3 regions of the Sphingomonas sp. AP28 genome follow, and region 3 is predicted to be linked to each of the others. Evidence: riboswitches for the same ligand, from Rfam matches in the RefSeq annotation. Region 3 holds a riboswitch; each other region holds the start of a gene.
The links. A riboswitch is a leader RNA that binds a small molecule or an ion and turns the genes downstream of it on or off. The one in region 3 is predicted to bind cobalamin.
Positions count from the first base shown of each region.

Region 1: it holds a riboswitch for cobalamin, as region 3 does, so the genes downstream of both, AC1MH0_RS07335 (TonB-dependent receptor plug domain-containing protein) here and AC1MH0_RS03155 (DUF1636 domain-containing protein) in region 3, are expected to answer to the same signal.
Region 2: it holds a riboswitch for cobalamin, as region 3 does, so the genes downstream of both, AC1MH0_RS02260 (HoxN/HupN/NixA family nickel/cobalt transporter) here and AC1MH0_RS03155 (DUF1636 domain-containing protein) in region 3, are expected to answer to the same signal.

Region 1 is NZ_CM155283.1:1,618,395-1,622,936, reverse strand. It holds gene AC1MH0_RS07340 (TonB-dependent receptor) at 1-1,477, shown strand, start outside; cobalamin riboswitch at 1,774-1,973, shown strand; gene AC1MH0_RS07335 (TonB-dependent receptor plug domain-containing protein) at 2,090-3,988, shown strand; gene AC1MH0_RS07330 (ABC transporter substrate-binding protein) at 4,084-4,542, shown strand, end outside.
Region 2 is NZ_CM155283.1:540,977-545,518, reverse strand. It holds cobalamin riboswitch at 1-206, opposite strand, end outside; gene AC1MH0_RS02260 (HoxN/HupN/NixA family nickel/cobalt transporter) at 433-1,482, opposite strand; cobalamin riboswitch at 1,664-1,878, opposite strand; gene AC1MH0_RS02255 (S9 family peptidase) at 1,940-4,048, opposite strand; gene AC1MH0_RS02250 (prolyl oligopeptidase family serine peptidase) at 4,045-4,542, opposite strand, start outside.
Region 3 is NZ_CM155283.1:713,020-717,561, reverse strand. It holds gene AC1MH0_RS03165 (NAD(P)/FAD-dependent oxidoreductase) at 229-1,845, opposite strand; gene cobO (cob(I)yrinic acid a,c-diamide adenosyltransferase) at 1,900-2,505, shown strand; cobalamin riboswitch at 2,671-2,866, shown strand; gene AC1MH0_RS03155 (DUF1636 domain-containing protein) at 3,039-3,446, shown strand; gene cobT (nicotinate-nucleotide--dimethylbenzimidazole phosphoribosyltransferase) at 3,443-4,456, shown strand; gene AC1MH0_RS03145 (histidine phosphatase family protein) at 4,468-4,542, shown strand, end outside.

The sequences.
Region 1 (4,542 bases), 910 kb from region 3:
GGGGTTTGCCACCCTGTCCGGCGCTTACGCGCGGGGGGATGGCTTCACGCCGACCGTCGAGGAGAGCCGGGGGATCGTCGATCGCGCCGCGCCGTACGAGCAGGCGTCGGGGGCGCTGCGGACCGTCGTCGGGATCGGCGCGAAGACCGAATTGCAGATGAATGCGAGCGCGTTCACCGATCGACGCGACCGGGGGAGCGACTTTACCGACAACAAGAGCGAAGGCGCGGATGCGAGCGTCCGGCTGGTCGGGCGCGGGCGCTGGGGGTATTCGGCGCTGGCGTATCTGCAGACGCGGGCGTTCGCGAGCAGCTTCAACAGTATCAATGCCGCGCGGTCGACCGCGATCCAATCGCTGAACCAGTATAATACGCCGGCTACCGGGCTCGGCGGACGGATCGAGATCGCTCCGCCGCTGGGCGAGAGCATCACGCTGCGTCTGGGCGCGGATGTTCGCGATGTCAGCGGGAAGACTCAGGAGCTGTATACGTTCGTCAACGCGGCGCCGACGCGGCGGCGCGAGGCTGGCGGGAGTACGACGACGACCGGCGTGTTCGCCGATGGGAGCCTCGTCGCGGGCGACTTCACTTTCAGTCTTGGCGGACGGGTCGACTGGTGGTCGATCGATGGCGGCTATCTGTCAGAGCGGCCGCTGGCGGGCGGCGCAGCGCTGACCAACCTGCGCTATGCGGATCGCGATGGCAGCGAGACGACCGGCCGGGCGGGCGTGGCGTATCAGCCGGTCGAGGCGATCACGTTGCGCGCGGCCGGGTATCGCGGGTGGCGATTGCCGACGCTCAATGAACTGTATCGACCATTCCGCGTCGGCAACGATGCGACCGCGGCGAATGCGCTGCTGTCGCCGGAGCGGCTGACGGGGGTCGAGGGCGGGGTAACGCTGACGCCTGCGCCGGGCGTGAGCATTGCCGCGACGTATTTCTACAACCGGCTCAAGGACGCCATCGCCAACGTCACGACGACCAATCCGCCGCAGGTGTTGCCGGGTGTCGCCACCTACCGCGTCCGTCAGAACCTCGACGCGATCCGCGCGCATGGGTTCGAGCTGGATGCGTCGTATCGACCGGGGCCGTTTGGCGTGCAGGCATCTTGGTCGCACACGAACTCGAAGGTCGAGGGTTCGGGGATCACCGCCGCGCTGGACGGCTTGCGACCGGCGCAGACGCCGCGTGACCAGGTGTCGGGGACGGTCGACTGGCGGCGCGATGCGGCGGCGGTGTCGCTGACCGTGCGGCATATCGGGCGGCAGTATGACGACGACCAGAACACGCGGGTGCTCGATCCGGCGACCACGCTGGATGCGTATGCCGCGCTCCCGATCATGCGCTCGCTGATGGCCGAGGTGCGCGGGGAAAATTTGTTCAACGAGCGCGTTGAGGCAGGAATCAGCGGCGCGAACGTCGTCGAGCGCGCTACGCCGCGGACGATCTGGGTCGGGTTGCGCTATGGGCTTCGGTAAGAGTCAATCCGCCCGCAGCCAGGGCAAGAAAGACAGCATGTTTCCCCGCGAAGGCGGGGACCCAGTCTGGGCTCCCGCCTTCGCGGGAGAACAAGGTTGAGGAGCGTGCCGTTTGGTACGAGTCACCACCCCGGCGAAGGCCGGGGCCCAATTGGAAAGGTGGCAATAACGAGCCACCGCGCTCCGTTATCGACGTCTCCCAATTGGGCCCCGGCCTTCGCCGGGGTGGTGCGATGGACCGTGAGCCTGCTGGCCCATCAGCAGGCTCCGCGTTGACCCGTGATTGGGGCGCGACTAATGCCACCACCGTGAAGGGTTCCCGGCGACGGGATCAAAGGGAAGTCGGTGCGCGGATATGTCCGCAAGACCGGCGCTGTACCCGCAACTGTGACCGGATAGCGGCCACCCCGATGATGCCACTGGGTTTCGACCTGGGAAGGCGGAGTGGGCGCGGCGACCCGGAAGCCAGGAGACCTGCCTCTCACGGTCGATCCACTGCGCGGGCGGGTGTCCGGCGCGGACGAGTGCTCCGGTCATGCCGGGTTTCCTCGAGCGAGAGACGTCTGGCCGCCCGGCGAATGGTCGCTGGCGGTTCCGTTTAGGACGCAGCCGATGACGAAATTCTTCCTTCTCCTGAGCGCCGCGGCGATCGCATCGCCCGCCTATGCGCAGGACATTCCCGACCCCGACGCTCCCGAAGTCGTCGTCACCGCAACCCGCGCCGCACAACCGCTGAGCGAGATCGGCCAGGCCGTGACCGTGATCGACCGCGCCGAGATCGAGCGCCGGCAGACGGTCGTCGTGTCCGACCTGCTCGCGACCACGCCGGGCGTCACCGTCACGCGCAACGGCACGGTCGGCGCGCTGACCAGCGTCCGCATCCGTGGCGCCGAGGCGGACCAGACGCTCGTCGTGATCGACGGCGTGCGCGTCAACGATCCGTCGTCGACCGGCGGCGGCTTCAACTTCGGCAACCTCCTGTCGAGCTCGGTCGAGCGGATCGAAATATTGCGCGGCCCGAACTCGGTGCCTTGGGGTAGCCAGGCGATCGGCGGCGTCGTCAACATCATCACCGCCGCGCCGACCGAAGGCGTGCAGGCGCGCGCCAACGCCGAATATGGCTATGCCGACAGCGTGTTCGCGAGCGCGGGCGTGTCGGGCAAGTCGGGTCCGGTATCCGGATCGCTGACCGGCGGCTATCTGCGCACCGACGGCATTTCGTCGGCGGCCAGCGGCACCGAGCGCGACGGCTACCGCCAATATGGCGCGACCGGGCGGGTCGGCGTCGAGTTCGCGCCGGGCATCGGCCTCGACCTGCGCGGCTATTTCGCCGACAGTCGCGTCGCGATCGATGGCTTCCCGGCCCCTGACTATGTACTCGCCGACACTGCCGAATATTCGAAGACTCGCGAGGCGTACGGCTATGCCGGGTTGCATGCCAACTTCGCCGATGGTCGGTTCAACAACCGCGTCGCGTTCACGATCGCTGACATCAACCGCGACAATTACGACCCGAGCTTCGGCAGCGATCCGTCGTTCATCGGTCGCGGCCGCAGCGAGCGTTATGAATACCAAGGCGACTTCCGCCCGCTCGACCAGGTCCGAATCGTCGCAGGCGTGGAGCGCGAGAACAGCCGCTTCAACGACGGCTTCACGTTCGCGGACACCGGCATCACTAGCGTGTACGGCCAGCTGATCGTCAAGCCGCTCGATATCCTCACGATCACCGGCGGCGTCCGCAACGACGATCACGACGATTTCGGCAGCCACACGACGTTCGGGGCGAACGCAGCGCTCGCACTACGCACCGGCACCACCGTCCGCGCGAGCTACGGGGAAGGCTTCAAGGCGCCGACCTTGTACCAGCTCTTCTCCGACTACGGGAATCGCGACCTCGATCCGGAGACCGCACGCAATTTCGACGTCGGTGTCGAGCAAGCCTTCCTCGACAACCGCGCCCGCGTCGGGGTGACCTATTTCAATCGTCGCACGCGCAACCAGATCGACTTCCGCGATTGCAGCCCGGCCGAATTGACGACACCCGGTTCGATCTGCGCCAATCGCCCGTTCGGCGTCTACGACAACGTCGCGCGCGCCGAAGCGGACGGCGTCGAGTTTACGCTCGCGCTGCGTCCGGTCGACGCGCTGACGCTGACCGCCAACTACAGCTATATCGACATCGAGAACCGCTCGATCGGGGACAATTTCGGCAATGTTCTCGCACGCCGCCCCAAGCAGACCGCAAGCGTCGATGCCGATTACCGGTTCGCATTCGGGCTGTCGGTCGGCGGCACCGTGACGATGGTCGGCGACAGCTTCGACGACGCCGCCAACACCACGCGCCTCGACGGCTATGCGCTGGCTGGCGTGCGGGCGGAACTGCCGATCGGCGAGCGGTTCGCGGTCTATGGCCGCGTCGATAACCTGACCGACTCGCGGTACGAGACGATCGCAGGCTACGGCAATTACGGCCGCGCGGCCTATGGCGGCGTGCGGTTGCGCCTGAAGTGAGGCGCGGGGCGATCCTCCTCGCGCTCCTGCTGGGGGGCTGCGCAAAACCCCCCGGCGCGGGAGTAGGTGGGGGGATCGTCTCGACCAATCCGTGCGTGGATTCGGTACTGGTCCGCATCCTGCCGCCCGCACGGATCGCCGCGATCAGCCATTATTCGAAGGATCCCTCCGCGACCTCGATCCCGATCGCCGTCGCGCGCCGGTTTCGGGGGATCGCCGGGACCGCGGAGGAGGTGATCGCGCTCCACCCAGATCTGGTCATCGCCAGCACCTACACGCCGCCCGCGACTCAGGCGGCGTACGCGCGCGCCGGTCTGAAGACGCTGCTGGTCGGCATCCCCGACTCGATCGCGGAGAGCCAGGCGCAGGTCACGCAGATCGCCGACGCCGCCGGCGCACCGATGGGCGGCGCGCGGATCAATGCCGAGATCGACCGCGCGGTGGCGCGCTGGAGCCGCAAGGATGGGCCAAAGGATGACATGCCGTCGAGCGCGTTGCTCTATATCAGCGGCGATCTCGCGACCGGGGGGAGCACGTTGCTGAACGACATGATG
Region 2 (4,542 bases), 170 kb from region 3:
CCGTTGCGCTGGCAGGTCTCCTGGCTCGCGGGTCGAGGCTCGACGTACGCCTTCCCAGGATTTCACCCAGTGGCTGCCCTTCTCGTGAAGGGCGTGTGCGTCTCGCTCACCGCTTACAGTTGCAGGGACAGCCGCGGCATTGGGAGGAACTCCCGCACCGCATTCCCATTCAAGCCCCGAAGGGCACCGGCGCGATCTGTGAGGTTCGGTGAAACCGAGCCTTGGGGGTGGGTTAGAGGATTTCCGAGGGCGTGCCAATTCGCATATCGCTAGTTTCGAATCCTCCCCCGCCAGGGGGAGGTGGCTGGCGCTTGCCAGACGGAGGGGGAGGACAAGAGCAAACGTGATCGCCGCCCTCCCCCTCCGTCGCTTCGCGCCACCTCCCCCTGGCGGGGGAGGATCGAGCGCGCGTCCAACTCGGTGATGGCGGCGCTATCCGTGCACGACTTCGATCTCGTCGAAGCGTTTCCAGCGGTAGATCGCGAAGCTCAGCACCCAGCAGAGTACGAACAGGCCGATGATCGCGAAGCCGAGGCCGTTGAAGTTCTCGCCGAGCGCCGTGGCGACGTCCCATATCCCGCCGGTGAAGCCGAGCTTCGATCCAAGCAGCGCCAGCGTTTCGATCCCGCCGATCGCGATCGCGACGATGGCGGAGATCAAGGTGATCGTGATGTTGTAGTAGAGCTTGCGGATCGGCTTCACGAACGCCCATTCATAGGCGCCGAGCATGACGACGCCGTCGGCGGTATCGACCAGCGCCATGCCGGTCGCGAACAGTACGGGGAGGACGAGGACGACACCGATCGAGAGACCGTCGGCGGCTTGGCTTGCCGAGAGGCCAAGGATCGCGACCTCCGTTGCCGTGTCGAAACCGAGTCCGAACAGGAAGCCGAGCGGCGCCATGTGCCAGCTCCGCGTGACCAGCCTGAACATCGGGCGGAACAGCCGGGCGAGCAAACCGCGGTTGCCGAGGAGGAGGTCGAGGTCCTCCTCAACATAGGTGCCGCCGCCGCGGACATGGCCGAAGGTGCGCCAGACCGACCGGAGTATGATGAGGTTCATCGCCGCGATCGTGAACAGGAACACCGCGGAGATCACGGTGGCGACCACCCCGCCGACTTGCTTGAACGCCTCGAACTGCGACAGCGCGTTCGCGGTCAGTGCGATCGCGACGGCGGCGATGAGCACGATCCCCGAATGGCCGATCGCGAACCAGAAGCCGACCGCAACCGGGCGCTGTCCGTCCTGCATCAGCTTGCGCGTCACGTTGTCGATCGCGGCGATGTGGTCGGCGTCGACCGCGTGACGCAGACCGAGCCCCCAGGCCAGCAAGGCTGTGCCCAGCATTAGCGGTTGGGCGTGGAACAGCGAGAACGCCCAGCACCATGCGGCGATGTTGGCCGCGACCAAGCCTGCGAACATCCAGCCGATGCGCTTTCGGGTCGAAACCCGCGTCGGTCTTTCAAGTGTCAAAGTCGTCATGCACAAACCCCGAGCGTCCGACGAGGACCGGGGCCTGCCGCGAACGGCCGGGTCACGCGACGACCGGACGCCATGAGCGGCCGACGCACGACACCGATGCGGCCCCCGCCACATGGTCGTCGCTCAGCCAGTGTCACGCAGGCGGCGTTCACCGTGCCTCGGCCACCCCCTGGACCGGGACAAGAGCGACCAGACGCCGGCAGGTCTCCTGGCTCGCGGGTCGCTGCTCGATGCACGCCTTCCCAGGTTTTCACCCAGTGGCTGCCCTCGCGAAAAGGGCTCGTGCGTCTCGCTCGCCGCTTACAGTTGCAGGGACAGCCGCGGCATGGGACGGCGAACCGTCCGCACCGCATTCCCAATCAAGCCCTTCCGGGCACCGACGCGATCATGGGAGACGGCTGGAAGCCGCGTCCCGCGTGTTCGGTACCCTGCTTTGGGTCGCGTGCCAACGGTCGCGCTATTTCGCGAGGCCGAGCTGTTGCAGCATGAACGCCTGCCACTCCGAATTCTGGCGATAGCGCTCGAACCGGCCGGACTTGCCGCCATGGCCTGCCTCCATGTTGACGCGGAACAGCAGCGGGTTCGTGTCGGTCTTGAGTTCGCGGAGCTTGGCGACCCACTTGGTGGGCTCGTAATATTGTACTTGGCTGTCCCACAGCCCGGTGCCGACATAGAGCGCCGGATAGGCCTTCGCCTTGACGTTGTCGTACGGGGAATAGCTCAGCATGTAGTCGTACGACGCCTTTTGCGCGGGGTTGCCCCACTCGTCATATTCGAACGTCGTCAGCGGGATCGACGCGTCGAGCATCGTCGTGACGACATCGACGAACGGCACCTGCGCGATGATCAGCTTGTAGTCCGCCGGTGCCATGTTCGCGACGCCGCCCATCAGCAGCCCGCCGGCGCTGCCGCCCATCGCCGCCACGCGGTCCTTCGCCGCGTATTTCTGCGCGACGAGATAGCGGGTGACGTCGATGAAGTCGGTGAAGCTGTTCTTCTTGTTCAGCAGATGGCCGTCGTCATACCAGCCGCGCCCCATCTCCTGCCCGCCGCGGATATGTGCGATCGCATACACCACGCCGCGATCGAGCAGGCCGATCCGGCCGGGATCGACTGCCGGGTCGCTTGAAATTCCGTAGCTGCCATAGGCGTATTGGAAGAGCGGTGCGGTGCTGTCGCGCTTGGTGCCCTTGGCGTAGACCAGCGAGACGGGAATGCGCGTGCCGTCACGTGCGGGTGCCCATACGCGTTCGGTGACGTATTTCGCGGTGTCGTAGCCCGGCACCGGGGCGACCTTCAGCACGCGACGCTCGCCGGTCTTCGTGTTGACCTCGTAGGTCGTCGTCGGCGTCACGAGCGACCCATAGGTGTAGCGGACCCACGGCGTCGCGGTCTCCTCGTTGACGTCGAGCGACATGCGATAGGCGGGTTCGTCCGCGGTGACCGCGGTCGACTTGCCCGCATCGCTGAGGACGCGGATCATGCGGTTGCCGCCCTCGCGCTGGTCGATCGCGACGAACCCGTCGAACGGCTTGAAGCCCTCGATGAAGACGGTGTCGCTGGCGGGCGTGAGGTCGCGCCATGCGGCCGTGCCCTTGGCCAGATCGGCGTCGGCGACGGTCACCAGCTTGTAGTTTTTTGCGGCCTTGTTGGTGCGGATGATCCAGCGGTTGCCGATGTGATCCGCGCTGTAGCGGAACTCTCTCGCGCGCGGTGCGACGATCGTGAAACTGGTCGGGGCCGCAGCCGGCGCGCAGCGTTGCTCGTCGCTGACCGTGCTGCTCACGCCGATGCAGACGAACTTGTCGTCGGCGGTGCGCGAGACGCCCATCGAATAGGTGTCGTCCTTCTCCTCGTACAGCAGCCGATCGCTGGCGACGGGCGTGCCGAGGACGTGCGCCTTCACGCGGTAGCCCCGGAGCGTGACCGGGTCCTTCTCGACATAGAGGATGGTCTTGTTGTCGTCTGCCCAGACGACGTTCGGCTCGATGTTCGAGAGCGTGTCGGCGACCGGCGCGCCGGTCGCGAGGTCCTTCACCTTGAGGACATATTGGCGACGGCCAACGGTATCCTCTGCCCAGGCGACGCGGCGGTTGTCGGGGCTCACTGCCCAATCGCTCAGCGCGAAGAAGCTGTGACCCTTCGCCATCGCCGGCTCGTCGAACAGCGTTTCGGCGGGTGCGGTACGGCTCCCTTTGCGGCGCTCCAGAATCGGATAGTTCGCGCCGGTCTGGAACCGCGAGCCGTAATAATAGCCGTTCTTCGCATACGGCACCGAGCTGTCGTCCTGCTTGATATGCGAGACGGTCTCTTCGTAGAGCTTGGCCTGGAGCGGCTTCAGCGAGGCGAGTTGCGCATCGGCGTACGCATTCTCCGCAGCGAGATAGGCGAGCATCTCGGGGTTTTTCCGCGTGTCGTCGCGCAGCCAGTAATAATCATCCTCGCGCGCGCCGTTGGGCGACGTCACCTGGAACGGCTTCTTGGCGACGCGCGGCGGCTGGACCTGCGCCACCGCCGCCGTCGAGACCAGCGCCACGCCGGCGAGCATCATGTACCGTATCGTCATTGTGCTGCTCCCTGTGTTGCTGCCGTTGCTGTGGGCGGCTTCCGGTATCGATCGAACCAGGCGATGATCGCCGACGCCTTCGCTGCGGATTGCGACGGGCGAGCGGCGAGGCCGCCGTGACTAGCGCCTGGCACCTTCACCAGCGCGGTCGGCACGCCGCGGATCTGGAGCGCCGCGTAATATTGCTCGGACTCGCTCACCGGGGTCCGGTAATCGTCGCCACCGACCACGACCAGCGTCGGCGTCTTGACGTTGCCGACGATGCTCAGCGGCGAGCGGTTCCAATAGCTCATCGGATCCTCCCACGGCAGCTTGGTGAACCAGTAGCGCGAGGTGAACAGCGTGTTGTCCATCGTCAGCGCCTCGCTGATCCAGTTGATCACGGGCTTCTGCGTCGCCGCCGCCTTGAACCGGTCGGTCTTGCCGACGATCCACGCGGTCAGCAGCCCGCCGCCAGAGCCGCCGGTCACGAACAGATTGTCGGGATCGGCGGT
Region 3 (4,542 bases):
GTTGCGAAGGCCTGAGCACCTGAACGCCGGGCGCAGTTACCACTGTTTCCCAACTGAGCCCCGCCCTCCGCCGGGGTGGGGTGCTCCAGTTTGATGCTGATGGTCATGCTTCAAACCTAAATGCCACAACCGTCTATGTTACCCCGCGAAGACGGGAGCCCAGGGTCACGACTGCCAACGTTTGTGGCTCCTGGACCCCCGCCTTCGCGGGGAACAGTAGCGTCCGAGTCAGGCCGTCAGGCTGAGCGCAACAGCCTCCGCCACCTTGATACCGTCGACCGCGGCGGAAAGAATGCCCCCCGCATAGCCAGCGCCTTCGCCCGCCGGGAACAGGCCGGCGGTGTTGAGGCTGACGAAATCGTCGCCTCGCGTGATCCTGACTGGCGATGACGTCCGTGTCTCGACGCCGGTGAGCACCGCGTCGGGATGGTCATAGCCAGGAATCTCACGCCCGAACGCAGGCAGAGCCTCCCGCAACGCAGTGATCGCAAACTCCGGCAAACACTCCGACAGGTCGGTCATGTGGACGCCCGGCTTGTACGATGGGATCACCGACCCGAGCGCAGTCGACGCGCGGCCTGCGAGCAGGTCGCCGATGCGTTGCGCGGGCGCCTTGTAGTTCGAACCGCCGGCGACATAGGCGCGCGATTCCCAGTGGCGCTGGAGTTCGATCCCGGCGAGCGGGTGGCCGGGATAGTCGCGCTCCGGGTCGATGCCGATGACGATCCCCGAGTTCGCGTTGCGTTCGTTGCGCGAATATTGGCTCATGCCGTTGGTGGCGACGCGGCCCTCTTCGGAGGTCGCGGCGACGACGGTACCGCCCGGGCACATGCAGAAGCTGTAGACCGTGCGGCCGTTTTTGCAGTGGTGCGACAGGCTGTAGGCCGCCGCGCCGAGATCCGGGTGGCCGGCGCATGGCCCGAAGCGTGCTTCGTCGATCCACGACTGTGGATGCTCGATGCGGACGCCGATCGAGAAAGGCTTGGCCTCGACATGGACGCCCCTGGCATGGAGCATCTCGAACGTGTCGCGCGCGCTGTGGCCGACGGCGAACACGACGTGGTTGGCCTCGAGATAGTCGCCGGTGCTGAGATGCAGGCCGCGGAGTTGGCGGGTACCGGCTTCCTTGACGATGTCGAGACCGTCGACGCGGGTCGAGAAACGGTATTCGCCACCGAGTGCCTCGATCGTCTCGCGCATGCTCTCGACCATCGTGACGAGGCGGAAGGTGCCGATATGCGGGTGCGCTTCGGTGAGGATTTCCGGGGGCGCGCCGGCCTTGACGAACTCGGTCAGGACCTTCCGGCCTAGATGGCGCGGGTCCTTGATCTGGCTCCAGAGCTTGCCGTCGGAGAAGGTCCCGGCACCGCCCTCGCCGAACTGGACGTTGGATTCGGGGTTGAGGACGCTCCTGCGCCAGAGGCCCCAGGTGTCCTTGGTACGCTCGCGAACGACCTTGCCGCGGTCGAGGATGATCGGGCGGAACCCCATCTGCGCGAGAATCAGGCCCGCGAAAAGCCCGCAGGGGCCTGCGCCGACGACTACCGGGCGGGGGCCGGTGTAGTTCGGGCCTGACTTGGTGACGAAGCGATAGCCGGTGTCGGGCGTGCGCTGGACGTGGCGATCCTTCCTGAAGCGCGTGAGGACGGTGTCCTCGTTCTTGAGCGTGACGTCGACCGAATAGACGAGCTGGATGTCCATCTTGTCGCGGGCGTCGTGTGCGCGCCGCGCCACGGTGTAGCGGATCAGGTCGCGCGGAGTGACGCGCAGGCGGTCGCGGATCGCGGCAGGGAGCGCTTCGTCGGCGTGGTTGAGCGGCAGCTTGAGGTCGGTGATGCGGAGCATGCCGCACGCTCTAGCGCCGCGCGGCGCGATCCGCCATCGGGGGCAGGAGAGGAGATGATCATGCGGACCGACGACGAGCAGAATGCCAAGAGCGCCAAGCGGAAAGAGGTCCAGGACCGGATCGTCGCGAGCAAGACGATCGAGAAGGGGCTGATCATCGTTCACACCGGCAAGGGCAAGGGCAAGTCGACCGCCGCGTTCGGCATGGCGGTGCGAATGATCGGGCATGGGCGCAAGGTTGGCGTCGTGCAGTTCGTGAAAGGCGCGATGGCGACCGGCGAGAAGGCGATCTTCGACGCGTTTCCGGATCTGTGCGAGTTCAAGCCGATGGGAGAGGGGTTCACCTGGGACACGCAGGATCGCGCGCGCGATATCGCTGTGGCGCGCGAGGCGTGGGACGAGGTGAAACGGATGGTTGCCGACCCGTCCTATGCGATGGTGGTCGCGGACGAGCTGAATATCGTGCTGCGGTATGACTATCTGCCGGTCGACGAGGTGCTGGCGGTGCTGGCGGCCAAGCCTGAGATGACCCATGTCGTGGTGACCGGGCGGAACGCGCCGGATGCGCTGATCGAGGTGGCGGACCTGGTGACGGAGATGACGCAAGTGAAGCATCCGTTTCGGTCCGGAGTGAAGGCTCAGGCGGGCGTGGAGTTCTGAGCCCAACGTCATGCCGGGCGCGTTCCGGCATCCACGGTTCCGCAAGCTCGGCGGTGGTAGGTATGCGGACGGGTGGACCCCGGAACTAGTCCGAGGTGACGGAGTGATTGGGACGGGTGCCTTCAATCATCGGGTGTTGTCTTGCGCCTCTTCATCCGCCCGCGTAACGCTCGACCTGCGACAGGTTTTCCCGAGGCGGCAACGCTTATGGAAATGAAAATGGGAACGGGAAACACCCGGCTGCCCCTGCAACTGTACGCGGCGAGCCATCGTGCCTCATGCCATTGGGATGGTCCCGAGAAGGCGGCGCGGCCGGCGTTGACCCGCGAGCCAGGAGACCTGCCCGTCGCGGTCGTCTTTCGTTTGGCCAGGGTGCGCCGAACGGACGGGTAACACCCCGAGCGACGACATCGCTTCGCGTCGCGCGAAGGCAGGAGGCGTGCGCCTCTCGCCCTTTGCGCGGTGCGGGACCGACTGTCCCAAGGGGTTCCTATGCCAATTTCACGTCATTCTAAGATCGTCCGGGTACGGACATGCTGAAGCCGGTCGAGGACGGCGTCGCGGTGGTCGCGTGCAATACGTGTCGCCATTCCGCGGACTCGCGCGATGACGAGCAGGGCCAGCGTGGCGGCGCGCGGCTGGTCAGTGCGCTGAAGGCGGTGCAGGCGAGCGATCCCGCCTATGCCGACGTAGCCGTGCAGGAAATGCCGTGCCTGTTCGCGTGCCAGGATTTCTGCACCATCCATCTGCGCGCACCTGCCAAGGTCGGCTATGTGCTCGGCCGGTTCGAGCCCACCGAAGACGCCGCGCGCGCGATCCTCGATTACGCGCGGCTCTATGGCGAGAGTGCGTTCGGGCAGGTGCCGTTCAAGCAATGGCCGCAGGGGGTGAAGGGGCATTTCATCACCCGCACGCCGCCCGCCGGGTTCGTGGTGGAATGACCTTTTTTCCGACGACCGGGGCATTTCTATCGTCCTTGAGCGCGTTGCCGGAGCCCGACGAAGCCGCTCGATCGGCGGCGGTGACGCGGCAGGGGCAACTGACCAAGCCGCCGGGTTCGCTCGGGCGGTTGGAAGAGATTGCCGTCTTCATGGCCGGCTGGCAGGGCCATGAACGCCCGCGGCTCGATCGCGGCCGGGTGGTGGTCTTCGCGGGTAATCACGGCATCGTCGATCGCGGTGTCAGTGCGTTTCCGGCCTCCGTCACCGCGCAGATGGTGGCCAATTTCCAACATGGCGGTGCGGCGATCAATGCGCTGTCGCGCGCGGCGGGGCTCGATCTCAGAGTCGTCCCGCTCGATCTCGACCGGCCGACGACCGATTTCACCGTCGCGCCTGCGATGTCGGAAGAGGAATGCCTCGCGGCGATCAACGCGGGCGCCGCCGTCGTTGCGGACGCGCCCGATCTGATCGTGCTCGGCGAGATGGGGATCGGCAACTCGACCTCGGCCGCCGCGCTGTGCCTCGCCAGCTTCGATGGCTCGGCACGCGACTGGGTCGGGCCCGGTACCGGAGTCGACGACGACGGCATGGCCCGCAAGATCGCGACCGTGGAGGCCGGGCTGGCGCTGCACTGGGACGCACTGACCACCCCGTTCGAGACGCTACGCAGGCTTGGCGGTCGTGAACTTGCGGCGATCGCAGGCGCGGTCCTCGCGGCGCGTCTCGCTGGCATACCCGTCATGCTCGATGGCTTCATATGCTGTGCCGCGGTCGCGCCGATCGCCGCTGCGTGCCCAAATATCCTCGCGCATTGTCTTGCCGGCCACGTGTCGGCCGAGCCCGGTCATGCGCGCCTGTTGCGGGCATTGGACCTTGATCCCCTGCTGTCGCTAGGCATGCGGCTCGGCGAGGGAAGCGGTGCGGCCACCGCGACGTTGCTCGTTCGCGCGGCGCTGGCGGCGCACGACGAAATGGCGACCTTTGCCGAGGCGGGGGTCTCGGTCGCGTGACCGGCTCGCACATGCTGTACCTGATGCGGCATGGCGCTCCCGTCCGCGAAGGCCTGTTGCTGGGGCGAACGGACGATCCGGTGACG